2 regions of the Peptoniphilus rhinitidis 1-13 genome follow, and region 2 is predicted to be linked to the other one. Evidence: a T-box and tRNA genes for the amino acid it is inferred to sense, from the RefSeq annotation. Region 2 holds a T-box; the other holds one or more tRNA genes.
The links. A T-box is a leader RNA that pairs with one kind of tRNA and senses whether it is charged. The one in region 2 lies ahead of thrS (threonine--tRNA ligase), so its partner is inferred to be a tRNA-Thr.
Positions count from the first base shown of each region.

Region 1: it encodes a tRNA-Thr, which carries the amino acid that the T-box ahead of thrS (threonine--tRNA ligase) is inferred to sense. The anticodon was not compared.

Region 1 covers NZ_BAEW01000005.1:106,495-109,919, reverse strand. Annotated here, with positions in the region: gene glpK (glycerol kinase GlpK) at 1-1,439, opposite strand, end outside; tRNA gene RH95_RS05015 (tRNA-Thr) at 1,519-1,594, shown strand; gene RH95_RS05010 (HlyC/CorC family transporter associated domain-containing protein) at 1,648-2,289, opposite strand; gene RH95_RS05005 (SigB/SigF/SigG family RNA polymerase sigma factor) at 2,289-3,074, opposite strand; gene RH95_RS05000 (ATP-binding protein) at 3,084-3,425, opposite strand, start outside.
Region 2 covers NZ_BAEW01000003.1:22,185-25,609, reverse strand. Annotated here, with positions in the region: gene RH95_RS02900 (DUF6873 family GME fold protein) at 1-206, shown strand, start outside; gene RH95_RS02895 (hypothetical protein) at 318-821, opposite strand; gene RH95_RS02890 (hypothetical protein) at 898-1,212, opposite strand; T-box leader at 1,379-1,557, shown strand; gene thrS (threonine--tRNA ligase) at 1,604-3,425, shown strand, end outside.

The sequences.
Region 1 (3,425 bases), on a different contig from region 2:
ATTTTTTCTTTTCTTTCTTTTTCATCCATATCTGGCTCAAAATATTTTTCTATTTCATTATTTTCTCTTATTTCGTCAATATTTTCCCAAAATCCAACTGCAAGTCCAGCCATATAACAAGCACCAAGAGCTGTTAACTCAATTACTTTTGGTCTTGCGACTTCAACATTTACTATACTAGATAAAAAACTCATAAGAAAATTATTTTTGCTCACTCCACCATCAACTTTTAGAGATTTTATTTTTGTATTTGCATCTTCTTGCATTGCATTTATAACGTCACAACTTAAATAAGCAATAGACTCAAGTGCTGCACGCACAACATGATATTTGTTTACAGATCCACTTAATCCAACTATACTTCCCCTTGCGTATTGATCCCAATAAGGTGCTCCAAGTCCTGTAAATGCCGGTATAAAATAACAATCATTTGTATCTTCTACTTTTCCTGCCATATATTCAGAATCATCTGCCTGATCAATTATTCTAAGATTGTCACGCAAAAAATCTATGCAAGATCCTGCTTCAAAAATTGAACCTTCTAGTGCATACTTAATTTCTCCATCTATTGCCCATGCAATTGTAGAAACAAGTCCATTTTGAGAACGAATAAGCTCATCGCCTGTGTTCATTAAAACAAAAGCTCCTGTTCCAAAAGTAGATTTTGCCATTCCTTTTTCAAAGGAAGCTGTTCCAAAAAGTGATGACTGCTGATCACCTATTGCCGATGCAATAGGAATTTCACAACCTAAATATTTTGATTTTGATTTACCATAAACTTCGCTAGAATCTTTTATCTCTGGCAGCATTGACCTTGGTATATCAAAAAGTTCTAATAATTCATTATCCCACTTTTTTTCTTTTATATTAAATAGAAGTGTTCTCGATGCATTTGTATAATCTGTTATATGTACTTCTCCATCTGTCAATTTATAAATCAAATAGGTTTCCACTGTTCCAAAGAGAAGTTCATCTCGATTAGCCATCTCTCTTGCACCTTCAACATTATCAAGTATCCATTTTATTTTTGTCGCAGAAAAATAAGGGTCAATTACAAGACCAGTCTTTTCTCTTATTTTTTCTTCCAAACCTTTTTCTTTTAATTCTTCACAATATTTTGAAGTTCTCTTACATTGCCAAACTATGGCATTATAAATAGGCTCCATTGTTTTTTTATTCCACACAATTGTAGTTTCTCTTTGATTTGTAATTCCAATTGCACAAATATCTTTTGGATCTATTTCCTTTTTTGACATTGCTTCAACTGCAGTACCTATTTGTTTTGACCAAATATCTTCTGGTTCTTCTTCCACATATCCAGGTTTTGGAAAATGTTTAATTAAATCTTTTTGTGCAACAGATATGGGATTTCCCTTTTTATCAAAAATTATTGTCCTAGCAGATGTAGTTCCTGCATCAAATGCCATTATATATTTCAAATTATCACCTTATTTATTTTTAAATTTTAATTTCTTTTCATTAGTGTTATATTAGTGTTATAATTGTTTTAAATTATTTGCTGATATGGCTCAGTTGGTAGAGCAATTGATTCGTAATCAATAGGTCGGCGGTTCGATCCCGCCTATCAGCTCCAAAAAAAGTGTTGGTTTTTTTTCCAACACTTTTTTATTTATTTTTATTATTTTATTAATTTTTATCAATTTTTTCAATTGAAACTGTTTCTATGACTCCACCAGATGACATACTCATTATTTGATAAATACACTTTCCATCATCGACTATAACTCCAATTTCAGGTTCCTCTGCATTTTTTACAAGAAGAGCATATACATATCCTCCAATTGTTTTGGAATCTTTTGGATCAATTTCAAATCCATATTTTGAATTTAATCTCTTAATAGTTGTAGTTGCAGAAAATTCATTGTATTTATTTTTTTCATTTTCAATTCTTGCTCCAGTAAGTAAATATTTTCTAACTGCAAATAAAATCGCAATTGCGGTAGTAGCAAATAAAAGATCGAGCATAGTGTCAGAATAAACTAGCATTTTCCTTGAGATAACAAGTAAAATCAAGTGAAGAATATTAGTATCAGTATGTGCTATCATCAAAACCACAAATTCTATTGCTATCACAAGTAAAAGCACATGAGAAAGAAAATTTTGAAATATTTCATAAGATAGTGTTGCATCACTTGTAAGTATTTTAAAGTAATATTTTAAAATATCTGGAATTGAAATTATAACTCCTGCTATTAATAAAATTGAAACTATAATTTCAAAAATATTTACTAGTTTTAAAAGAATAACTAAGTACCTATTTCTATTCATTATACCTCCATAGTTTTAGTAAGTTCTTTTTTCATCTTTTCTAAAACTTTTTTCTCCATTCTTGAAACTGTCATCTGAGAAATATTTAATTCCTCTGCAATGACAACTTGAGTCTTTTTGTTGAAATATCTATCAATTAGAATTGTTTTTTCAACTTCATCTAAATTTTCCATAGCTCTTTTGAAAAAATCATTTGATTCTATTTTATCAAAATATTTTTCATCTGCTCCTACTAAATCAGATAGACTTACTTCATTTTCATCTCCTGCCTCATAAGTAACATCAAGTGATTGTGGAGTGTAAACTTTTGATGCTTCCATGGATTCCATTATCTCTTCAGGAGTTGAATTTAAAAATTCTGCAATTTCATCTATGGTAGGAGTCTTTTGATATTTTTGAGAGAGAGTTACAGTTGCATTTGCAATTTTTTTAGATAATTCTTGAATTCTTCTTGGAACTCTAATTGTCCAACCATTATCCCTAAAATATTTTTTTATTTCTCCAATAATAGTTGGAGTGGCAAAGGAAGAAAATTCGAATCCTTTATCCGGATCATATCTCTCTATAGCATAAATAAGTCCAATAGATGCAACTTGGTATATATCATCATAATCTATTCCTCTACCTGTATACTTTTTAGATAGTATTTCTGCAATATAAAGATGCTCTTCAATTAAAATATCTCTTATATCTTGATCTCCAGTTTTGTGATATTCTTTAAAAAGTTCTTTTCTTTCTTCTTTAGTGAGTCTTCTATCTAAGTTATTATATTCTTTTAAGTTCATAACAGATCCTTACAATTTTTTTGATAAAATAAATTTATTCCCTTCAAAATAACTTTCGTCTACTAGACAATCAATAATAGTTTTTGCAAGAGATAATTTTTCAGATGATTCTAATTTTTCCTCTTCAATTTTACTTACATAAATCTTTATATTTTTTTCGTTTTCTATTTCAAAAATCAAGTCTATATAATCAAGTTCAGTTAAATTATGTGCAATATTCAAACTCTCTGTAACTGCCATTTTTAAATCTTCTATTTCTTCTATATTTCTATTTAAAATATTTAGAATTCCTGAAAGCATTAATCTTACAGTAGAAAAATATTTAGGATCATTTGGTATTTGATATTTTAA
Region 2 (3,425 bases):
ATGGTGATATAAGATTAGGAAATTTTAATTATGGTTTTATTGGTGGGGCGAGTGGAGTCTTGGGCAAAAAAATTTTCTTCACAGGAGATTTTTCTCATCACTCATCCCATGAAGAAATTTTAAAAATAATAAAAAAATATAATTATGAAATTGAAATTTTATCGAAAGACCCAATAGAAGACTTTGGTTCTATTTATTTTATTTAAGACCTTTGTAAAAGTGACAAATATAAAAGATGGTATGTAGAAGGGTTAATTCCCTTCTTTTAATACATCTTTTATTTATAATATAATTATTAGGATATTTATAAACATATACTATCTATTTACTTTGTTTTGAAGAATTTTTTTATATAAAAATTTATTGTCATCGATATAATCAAACATTAACTTAAAAAGCAAATCTTTAAAAACTAAATCTTCTTCAAGGTAAGATTCTTTAGAAACCCCAGAAACATAAGTCATCTCTGTTAGAAGTCTACCACTATTTGTAGACATATATTTAGTCTTTTCTTCAAGTATAAAAAAAAGGAAATTACCATGTTCAGCTTCATGTGGATCTACATATTCTATACTTTTTTCATTTTCTATAATTTTAAAGAGACGAAAGGACATTTCTTTTATCTCAACATTTAACTTAACATTTCCTACGTAATATTTTGCATTTTCACTAAGCATATCTCTCTTGTAAGGAGGTAGTTCTGAAAAATTAATTTCAACAACATCAAATTTATTTTTGAGATAATCTATAAGGTCTTTTGAATCTCTCTCACCAATAGGAATTAAATGCTTGAACATTTTAATTTGGGTTTTGTAGTCCATTTTACTTTTACATCTCCTCAAAGGATTATTTTATAAAATAGTTTAAACTCCTCTTAGGGAGTTTTTTTCTTTCCCTTTAATAAGTAAAGGGACAAGACCAGGCCAAGTACAAAAAATATAATTGAAGTGAAGGAGTAGTCCACAACTTTAAAAAAATAGAAGATAAAAAAGTTGTTGTAGAGGATTGGGATAAGGAAAAATATAAAAAATAAAAACTTTTATTTTTGTATATGAAGGGCAGAGAAATTAAAAGGGGCAAGACAAAGGGGCTAAGCCCATAAAAATTTATAAAGGCAAAGAATCCAAAAAAATCATCTTCAAAGACAGGTAGAATAGGAATAGATCCCATAATGATAAGAGCAATGATAAAATATTTTAACTTATTTTTCATACTTGCCTCCAAATAATTTTTTCTTCATAAATTATATCAAAAAAAAGAAAGATCGTGTTTTAAAAAATTTAGCTTGGGTAATATAAAAAGGCGAGAGAAATGATAAATTCTTTCAAAATATTCTTGAAGATATAAAAACTTTATGATATTATAATAGCAATTTTAAAAAATGGCTTTGATAAGAAGAGTAAAATTTATAAAATTTTAAGAGAGGAAATGGTCGCTGCAAATTTCTAATTTTATATTTTTGAAAACTAACTTGGAGTCCCATAGCAAACTATGGCGTATGGATGCGTTAAATCCCTTGAGTTTAATTAAGGTGGAACCACGGTCATCGTCCTTTGGGATGATGGCTTTTTTATTTTATTTTTTTAATTTTAGGAGGAAGAAAATGATTATTAAATATCCAGATGGATCACGAAAAGAATACGAAAGTGGAGTTAAAGTGTCACAAATTACAGGAGATATTTCTAAAGGATTATTAAGAGATTCTCTTGGAGCAGTTGTAAATGGAGAAATTTTAGGACTAGAAGATGAAGTTTATGAAGATAGCGACTTTAAAGTTGTAAAATTTGAAGACAATGAAGGAAAAAGAATTTTATGGCACACTGCATCTCACATTATGGCTTATGCCATCCAAGAACTTTACCCAGAAGCAAAATTTGCCATTGGACCTTCAACTGAAACAGGATTTTATTACGATTTAGATTTAGATCACAGATTTGTTGAAGAAGATCTAAAGGCAATAGAAGATAAAATGAAAGAAATTGCTAAGAAAGACCTTCCAGTAGAAAAGATAGAAGTTTCAAGAGAAGAAGCAATTAATTATTTCAAAGAAAAAAATCAAGATTATAAAGTTGAGTTAATTGAAGATTTAAAAGAAGATGAAAAGATTACAATGTATAAAATTGGAGATTTTGTCGATCTTTGCAAGGGACCACATCTTCTATCAACTAAAAAAATAAAGGCAATAAAACTTCTTTCAATTGCGGGAGCATATTGGAGAGGCGACTCAAATAAAAAAATGCTTCAAAGAATTTATGGAATAGCTTTTGAAAAACAAAAACAATTAGATGAATATATTGAAAGACGTGAAGAGGCTGAAAAGAGAGATCACAGAAAGCTTGGAAAAGAGCTAGATCTATTTAGTATGCACGAAGAAGGACCTGGATTCCCATTCTTTCACCCAAATGGAATGATTTTAAGAAACACTTTATTAAATTGGTGGAGAGATGTTCTCGAAGAAAATGGATATGGAGAAATTTTAACTCCAATTATTTTGAATGAAGATTTGTGGCACAGATCAGGTCACTGGGATCACTACAAAGACAATATGTACTTTACAAAGATTGACGATGCAGATTACGCAGTAAAACCAATGAACTGCCCTGGATCAATTTTAGTTTACAATTCAAATAATCACTCTTACAGAGATCTTCCAATAAGACTTGCAGAATATGGGATAGTTCACAGACACGAACTTTCTGGAGCACTTCATGGTCTATTTAGAGTAAGAACATTTACTCAAGATGATGCCCATGTATATTGTTTACCATCACAAATAAAAGATGAAGTGTTTAAGATGATTGACCTTGCCGATTATTTATATAGCACTTTTGGATTTAAGTACACAATTGAACTTTCAACAAGACCAGATGATTACATGGGGGACCTTGAATCATGGAATTTGGCTGAAAAGTCACTTAAAGAAGCATTAGAAGAAAAGAATTTGCCATATACAATTAATGAAGGCGATGGAGCATTTTATGGTCCAAAGATTGACTTTCACTTAGAAGATGCAATAGGAAGAACTTGGCAATGTGGTACAATTCAACTTGACTTCCAACTTCCAGAAAACTTCAACTTAACTTATGTAGACGAAGATGGAGAAAGACAAAGACCAGTGATGCTTCACAGAGCACTTCTTGGATCAGTTGAAAGATTTATGGGTATATTAATTGAACATTTTGCAGGTAAATTCCCACTATGGTTATCTCCAGTACAAGTTGAAGTAATTCCTGTATCTGACAAATTTAAAGATTACGCAGAAAAAATCGCAGATAAACTTCACGAAGAAGGACTTAGAGTTCACCTTGATGGTCGTGCAGAAAAAGTTGGATACAAAATTAGAGAAGCACAAGTTAAGAAAATTAATTATATGTTAGTAATTGGAGAAAAAGAAGAAACTTCTGGAAAACTTTCTGTTAGAAAGA